2 regions of the Alteromonas sp. NFXS44 genome follow, and region 2 is predicted to be linked to the other one. Evidence: predicted binding sites of a transcription regulator. Region 2 holds the regulator's gene; the other holds the start of a gene.

Region 1 (4,206 bases), on a different contig from region 2:
AGGCAGAGCAGGTGTGGTGGTGTCTTTTCTGGCGATTCTGGAATTAGTAAAAGAACAGCTTTTATTGTGCGTTCAGACAGGACCATTTGCCAGAATTCATGTAAAATTGGGCCGTCATGAAGAAGATTAATAAAGTCCAGCTTAAGCAACTGGTCGAGGCCGCACTGTTTGTTGCCGATGCGCCTATGACTAAACTGGCACTGCGTGAGTCTGTGCTGGCTGAATTTACAGTCAGTGAAAGGGCGCTGAACGAGGTGCTCAAAGAGCTGGTGCTGGACTATCAGCCCAGAGGAATTCAACTGGTTGAAGTGGCCAGCGGATACCGCTTTCAGTCACTGGACAGCTTAAGCCCCTGGCTGAGCCGCATGTGGCAGGAAAACGCGCCCCGTTATTCCCGCGCAATGTTGGAAACGCTGGCGTTAATTGCTTACCGTCAACCCATAACCCGCGGCGAAATTGAAGCGGTGCGCGGGGTGGCAGTCAGCAGTAATATTATCCGTACCCTAACAGAAAGAGACTGGATCAAAGTGGTAGGGCACAAAGAAGTGCCGGGCAAACCGTCGTTATATGCCACTACCAGACAGTTTCTGGATTATTTTTCGTTAAAGTCGTTGGCCGATTTACCCGGATCTGAGGTTTTTGAAGGGCTTGAAGACAACGAACAGCCGCCTGCGACGGCTACACTGGAGGCACCGTCTGACGACGACCGTGCGATTGAAACCGCTGAACAAAAGCGAGAAGAAAATGAGTGAAAAGTTGCAAAAAGTCCTGGCTAACCAGGGACTGGGCTCCCGCCGTGAAATGGAACGGTGGATAGAAGCCGGAAGGGTATCGGTAGATGGCAAAATGGCGACACTGGGCGACCGTGTTGAACCCGGCCAGCAAATCCGTGTAGACGGTCATCTGTTATCCCGTCAGGCAGAAAAACCGGTATGCCGTGTATTGATGTATAACAAGCCGGAAGGTGAATTATGCAGCCGTCACGATCCTGAAGGCCGCCCCACAGTATTTGACCGTCTGCCTGCTATCCGCGTGGGACGCTGGATTGCCGTAGGCCGGCTGGATATCAATACCAGTGGCCTGTTATTGTTCACCAATGACGGTGAACTGGCAAACCGCTTAATGCACCCTAAATGTGAAGTAGAACGTGAGTATGCTGTACGCGTATTCGGTGAAGTGTCCGGTAAAACCCTGAACACGCTGACCAAAGGGGTTGAACTGGAAGATGGTCTGGCGCGGTTTACTGAAATCAAAGCCCGTTCTAAGCCTGCCGGTGAAGAAGATAGCATGAACCGCTGGTATAACGTGACGTTGTCTGAAGGCCGTAACCGAGAGGTACGTCGCTTGTGGGAGTCTCAGGAAATGCAGGTCAGCCGTCTCGTTCGCGTGCGCTACGGACCGGTGGAGTTGCAAAAGCGTTTACCGCAGGGTGCCTGGGTAGAGCTGCCGCTGGAGCAGTTAAATGCCCTTCGTAAACTGGTGCAACTGGACGATGAAACACAAACGCTGGTGGATGTAAGACAGGGTAAACTGGATCATGCCCGCCTTACCCGTATGCGCCGCTCGGTGAAAAAACACCGTACACGGCAGTCTCATCAACGTAATCAGTCAGCCAGCTCTGACTGACGGGAAGGGCGTTTCTTTAGACAGGCACGCCCGTTATCAATACCGTGCCGGCGGGCAACCTGAGCAATCAGCCCGCGGTGCGTTTTGAGAAATTCATCTAATTTTTCCAGCATCGCCGGATACTGCTCACTGGAAATCCGCAGGCTCTCTTTCTTATCCTGAATATGTGCTGATGCCACAATGCGTTTACCTGACAGCTTCAGTGCTGCAGTTGCATCATTCAGCTGTTCGCTGTCTGTGATAATGGCATCAACTTCACCATCAACCAGCGCTTTTACCAGGTGTGTCGGGTCAGAGAATGACACTATTTTTGTGTAGCCTTTACGTTCCTGTTCTAACCAGTCACTGGAAACCGGCTGATCTTCAATAATACCCAGTGCAGTCACGTCGGGAATTCGCATCCATTGATTTTCAGGCAACACACGGGTGATTTCACAAATACCGACCACAGGCTGACTGTAAAACAGCGTGCCGTCTGTGGCAGACCAGCGGGGATGATCCGGAAAGCGGAAATCAATCGTGTTTTCTTTAAACCACTGATCGTACGCGTCGCCCTGAAGGGGCACATATTCCAGTTCGAAGCCCTCTTCAAGAGCAAATGCTGTCATCACAGCATCGAGTACCGGTTGATATTTGCCACCGTTCACCGGGTGGACCTGTCTGCCTGAACTGTCTTCAACACCTACAAAGAAAGTGTCTTTCGCCGCAAAAGCCTGACCTGAAAGCAATACGGCAGCGAGAAGAGTGATAGCGCGTCGCATCGTATTCGTCCTGTTCACTTAAACTTTAGTCGTAGTACAAGCCTATCAATGCATTTGCCTTTGCACGATAAGACCGTTGGCATGCAAGTATTAAAACCAATACCTGAAGAAAGTGAAGTAATCTGTATTCAATGTCTTAGCGTAGACAAGGTGAATTCATAAAACAGGAGAAGATAATGCAATCGATGCCTCAATTAGGTGTAGGTACGTTTCGTTTAGAAGGAGAGGTAGCAAGAAAAACAGTTTCAGATGCGCTTTCCACCGGCTTCCGCCATATCGATACCGCCCAGTTTTATGGCAACGAAGAAGAAATCGGCAATGCAATTCAAACTGCCGGTCTTCCCCGTGAAGAACTGTTCGTGACCACCAAGGTATGGCACGACCATCTTGATAAGGGTCACTTCATTCCGTCTGTGCATGAAAGTCTGAACAAACTGAAAATGGCCTATGTTGACTTGCTGCTCATCCACTGGCCGTCACCCAATGATCATATTCCCATGGAGTCATATTTAGCCTCACTGAAGCAGGCTAAAGAAGAAGGTTTAACGCGCCATATCGGTGTGTCGAATTTCACTATGGCACAAATCGACAAAGCGGTTGAGATTCTGGGAGAGGGCGAGATACTCACTAATCAGATAGAGCTTCACCCGTTTATGCAAAACCGTCAGGTGGTTGAACATTGTAAGCAGGCTGGTATTTCTACTACCGCCTATATGCCCTTTGCGGTGGGCGAAGTCATGAAAAATGATGAACTCAAAGCCATTGCTGACGCGCACGGAGCCAATCCTGCCCAGGTTGTACTGGCGTGGATGGAAGTAAAAGGTATCCATGCCATCCCTTCATCAACGAATAAGGACCATTTGCAGGCGAACTTCGATTATACCGCTGTCACGCTGTCAGAAGATGATGTGGCGCGCATTGATGAGCTGGATAACGGCGAACGTATCGTGGATCCGGATTTCGCGCCGCAGTGGGATTAATATCCTTTTACATTTAACCACCCGTAATTGTCATAAAGGGTTTGCCGGCTGCACTTTCATCACCATATAGTGGATAGGATGTATACGCCTGATGACGTGCAGTCAGGTAAGTAAGGCAATATTAATACAAGGACAAACGTGCTACCGGATAATAAACAGCAGCAGCTCCGGCGTGCAAAACGCATCGCGCATTTCTGGCTGGTGGGGGCTGCGTTTGTCTTTATTCTTGCGACGCTGGCCGAGTACCGGCAGTGGATAACGCCATGGCCCGCCTGGGCCGGACTCATTAAGATGGCATCAGAAGCTGCGCTGGTTGGCGGGCTGGCTGACTGGTTTGCCGTCAGCGCATTGTTCAGGCCCATTCCGGCCAGATTTCCAATCCCTCACACGAATATCGTAGCGAATAACAAAGCGGCGGTTGCCGGTAATTTGTCCCGCTTTGTGAAGGAGAAATTCTTCAATGAAGTCGCTATCGAAAAACTGGTAAATGATGCCCGTCCTGCTCAGGGAATGGCAAGGTGGTTGCGCGAGCCTCAAAACGCAGATCGTCTGAGTCGCTTCGGTGCGCGCTCGCTGGTGGGGATCATTAACACGCTGGATGATAAACCCGTTCAGGACATGATGGTAAGCGGAGTGAAGCGGGCTCTGCTGAAAATGGATCTTTCACCTCTCGCGGCCGGCACGTTACGGGTTTTGACCCGTGATAAGCGACATCAGGAGGTGCTGGACCAGTTGCTTTATAAAATCGCAGAGCTTGCTCACCGGCCTGACAGTCAGATGTTTATTGCTGAAAAGCTACATAGCTGGCTGAAAGCAGAGTACCGGCGACTGGAGAAAAT
Region 2 (4,206 bases):
CAGGACCTTCAGAGATCACAGTAACCTGTTCCCCCTGATGACTTTCCATCATCATCAGTCCCAGCACACTATTGGCATTCGCCTGCTTATCGCCTTTTTGTAAAAGAACTTCGGCATCGAACTGATTCGCCAGTTGCACCAACTGCGTTGCAGCTCTGGCATGCAGCCCCAGTTTATTAACAATAGTCAGAGATTTCTCTATACGCATTATTTACTTTGCTCCCTGTGGCGGAGCTGGACATCAGGATGAGATTCCCGGAAATTTTTCGCCAGTGATTCCGCTACATAAACTGAACGGTGCTGTCCGCCTGTACATCCGATAGCGACTGTCACGTAACTGCGGTTGTTCCGTTCAAGATGTGGCAGCCAGGTCGTGATGAGGTTCTGAATCTGCCAGATAAATTTGGTCACTATAGGTTGGGAACTGAGGAAAACCTGAACCGGTGTATCCAGGCCTGTCAGGTGTTTTAAATCCGGCTCCCAGTGAGGGTTTGGCAGAAAACGGGCGTCAAACACATAGTCTGCATCTTTGGGAATACCATGTTTAAAGCCGAATGATTCAAATACCAGAACAAGTCGTGAGCTTTTCTTACCGAGGATCCGCTCGCGAATTAATTCTGCCAGCTGGTGAATGCTCAGAGAGTCGGTATCAATATTCAAATCCGCTCTTTCTGCTACGGGGGCCAGTAATTCCCGTTCTGTCTGAATGGCATCAGACAATGACTTATTCAGTTTAGCCAGCGGGTGTAACCGGCGGGTTTCACTGAACCTGCGCACCAGCATATCGTCACTTGCGTCAATATATACGATGGTGACAGTCCATGACTGAGGCAGGTAGTCGAGAATTTCAACCAGCTCAGAAGGCTCTTTAGGCAAGTTCCTGACATCAATACTCACAGCCACCTGCTCGTATTCATCGGCGACAGTGTGTGTCAGGGCTGGTAAAAGATTAACCGGAATATTATCGACGCAGTAATACCCCAGATCCTCTAGGGCACGAAGTGCTACTGATTTTCCTGAACCTGAACGTCCGCTGATGATGATTAACTTCACGCCCGTTTCTCCTGAAGTCACATGTTGTCGGTGCGTATTACACTAAGTTACTGTAATGCGCGAATAATATCATCACTTGTCTGAGCTTTGCGGATAGTTTTTATGGTTTCTTTATCACTGAGTTTACCGGCAACCATGGCCAGAGTTTGTAAATGTCCTTCGGTTTGTTCTTGAGGGACAAGCAAAGTAAAGAAAATATCCACAGGTTTATTATCGATAGCATCAAAATCGATGGCGGGCGTGCTGGTAACCACAATGGCAATGACTTTTTCCAGTCCGGCCAGACGGCCGTGGGGGAGGGCAATGCCGTTACCTATACCTGTGCTGCCCATTCGCTCACGGGCCAGCAGGCTACTTAACACGGTGGCTTCATCAACATCGGGGTTATTTTTAGCTGCAATCCCGCTGATGATTTCGAGAATGCGTTTTTTGCTATTGCACTGGACCGCACACTCGGTGCGGTCCAGGCTGACTATGGCTTGTATATCCATGAATTCAATTAATGCTTTTTAAGCTTTTCCTTGTGTTTCAGGACCTGCCTGTCGAGCTTATCGACCATGCTGTCAATGGCAGCGTACATGTCCTGATTTTCGGAAGAGGCGAAGACTTCCGCGCCGCTAAGATGAACCGTTGCTTCTGCTTTTTGGCTAAGCTTTTCAACATTTAAAATAACGTGCACATTTGATATGTGGTCAAAATGACGTTCCAGTTTGCTGAACTTAGTATCGACATAATTACGCAAAGAATCAGTGATCTCAATGTGATGACCAGAAAGGTTGATTTGCATATTTCGTCTTCCTTATTTTGAGCAGCCTTAAGTTAGATAAGGCTTTTGCGTTGGTTAGACGGCGGGATCGATAAGGATTCCCGGTACTTTGCTATTGTTCGCCGGGCAACCATAATGCCTTGATCGGCCAACAACGAAGCAATCTTGCTGTCACTCAGCGGCTTGCCTGGATTTTCAGCGGCAACCAGCTTCTTAATCAGGGCGCGAATCGCTGTAGATGAACACTCACCACCTGATTCAGTGGCAACGTGGCTGGAGAAGAAATACTTCAACTCGAAAATACCACGGGGCGTGTGCATGTACTTCTGCGTTGTTACCCTGGAAATAGTAGATTCGTGCATATCTACCATTTCTGCGACATCATTCAGCACCATTGGTTTCATCATTTCAGGGCCATGCTCAAAAAAGCCCATTTGTTGCTGAACAATACAATTTGCTACTTTCAGCAGTGTATCGTTCCGGCTCTCAAGGCTCTTAATAAACCATTTGGCTTCCTGCATGTGAGAGCGGATAAATTGTGAATCACTGCTGTTTCGTGCTTTACGGCTCATTGCAGCGTACTGCTGATTAACACTGAGCTTAGGCAAGCTGTCGGGGTTTAATTCTACTACCCAACGGCCATTTTTCTTAGCAACCGATACATCCGGAATGACATATTCGGGCTCTTTCGTAATTAATGCACTGCCCGGACGGGGATTCAGCGTTTGCAGCAAACGCATCGCTTCCCGTAATTGATCTTCTTTCAGGCGGGTTTTACGCATTAATGTACGGTAATCTTTGCTGCCTAACAGATCGGAATGCTCTCTGAGCAGCAGTTTCGCTTCTTCCAGCCACGGTGTTTCCGGTGCAAATTGCGCCAGTTGCACCAGCAAGCATTCCTGCGGTGTGCGGGAGCCGGAACCGAGAGGATCAAAGAGCTGAATACGTTTGAGTACGCACTCAACCTCATCTTCTTCAACGGGCTCTTCCATATCGTCACTGTTTACGCTTTGCAGAATGTCGTCAACGGTAACCGTGAGATAACCGGACTCATCAATGGAGTCAATAATCGCCAGTGCGATGGCGCGGTCTATGTCAGAAAAAGGTGTCAGACGCATTTGCCACAGCAGATGGTCCTGAATATTTTCGGTGGTTTCACCCTGAAAGATTTGTTCGTCATCGCTACCGGAAGGGCCGGGCGCGGGGGCTGAAGACGCAGAAATGTACTCATCCCAGGTACTGTCGATGGGCAACTCGTCCGGTAAATCATTCTTTTCCAGTGCTTCACCGGTATCCATGCTGTCAGAAGATGATGCTGATGCAGACTCCTGCATGCTGTCATCATTATCGATGTTATTTTTCTCAATTACATCGTTGTCGGAGCTGTCGTCGACTTCCAGCAAAGGATTAGAATCGAGGGCTTCCTGAATTTCTTGTTGTAAGTCCAGCGTAGACAACTGCAATAGCTTGATCGCCTGCTGAAGCTGAGGCGTCATTGTCAGTTGTTGGCTAAATTTTAACTGTAAAGATGGTTTCATCTACGTCTTATATAAACTCTAAAAAGGACATCCGGTTGTAGCGGTGTGAGTGCCGGTGGCGAAATCTCCGTTAAATGCTCATCCCGATATCTTAACTATAGCCTGAATTGCTCACCAAGGTATACATCACGAACTTTTTGATTACTTAATACCTGTTCTGCGGTGCCCTGAGCAATCAGTTCTCCATGACTGACGATATAGGCCTCTTCACACACATCAAGGGTTTCCCTGACATTGTGGTCGGTGATGAGGATACCGATACCTCTGTCCCGTAAGTGCTGAATGATCTTCTTTATATCATTAACCGAAATCGGGTCAACTCCGGCGAAGGGTTCATCGAGCAAAATAAATTGCGGATTGGCTGCCAGTGCGCGGGCAATTTCAACCCGGCGGCGTTCGCCACCCGACAAACTCATACCTGTACTATTACGTATATGGTTAATATTAAATTCATCAAGTAGTGCATCCGCTTCCTGTTCACGTTGATGATTTTTTAAGTCTTTACGCGTCTGCAATATCGCCATGATGTTTTCATGTACGGTCAGCTTTCGGAAAATGGATGCCTCCTGGGGTAAATAACCAATTCCCCGGCGGGCACGCTCATGCATTGGCTGGTGCGTCAGCTCCTGCTCATCAATGAGGATCTTGCCTTTATCGAGCGGCACAAGACCCACAATCATGTAAAACGTTGTGGTTTTACCTGCGCCGTTAGGACCCAGCAGACCTACTATCTGTCCGGTAGAAACCGATAAACTAACGTCACGGACGACCTGGCGTGATTTATACGACTTTGCCAGGTGAGTCGCACTCAGGGTTGCCATGTAACTTAGTTACCCTCGTTTTCGTTTC

Evidence for each region. The regulator sigma-54, encoded in region 2, starts transcription at its own class of promoters, with help from an activator protein. The targets are predictions, from matches to a motif close to GTTGGCACGNNNNTNGNNT.
Region 1: a site for sigma-54 is predicted at 2,463-2,481, ahead of dkgB (2,5-didehydrogluconate reductase DkgB). Genes of this name have one in related genera too.

What each region holds. Positions count from the first base shown of each region.
Region 1 covers NZ_JAGDEA010000005.1:614,418-618,623, forward strand. Annotated here, with positions in the region: gene J3369_RS08015 (segregation and condensation protein A) at 1-130, shown strand, start outside; gene scpB (SMC-Scp complex subunit ScpB) at 117-752, shown strand; gene rluB (23S rRNA pseudouridine(2605) synthase RluB) at 745-1,626, shown strand; gene J3369_RS08030 (type 2 periplasmic-binding domain-containing protein) at 1,605-2,387, opposite strand; gene dkgB (2,5-didehydrogluconate reductase DkgB) at 2,564-3,367, shown strand; gene J3369_RS08040 (DUF445 domain-containing protein) at 3,506-4,206, shown strand, end outside.
Region 2 covers NZ_JAGDEA010000002.1:359,961-364,166, forward strand. Annotated here, with positions in the region: gene J3369_RS04775 (HPr family phosphocarrier protein) at 1-208, opposite strand, end outside; gene rapZ (RNase adapter RapZ) at 208-1,053, opposite strand; gene ptsN (PTS IIA-like nitrogen regulatory protein PtsN) at 1,101-1,544, opposite strand; gene hpf (ribosome hibernation promoting factor) at 1,553-1,840, opposite strand; gene J3369_RS04795 (RNA polymerase factor sigma-54) at 1,873-3,357, opposite strand; gene lptB (LPS export ABC transporter ATP-binding protein) at 3,453-4,178, opposite strand; gene lptA (lipopolysaccharide transport periplasmic protein LptA) at 4,184-4,206, opposite strand, start outside.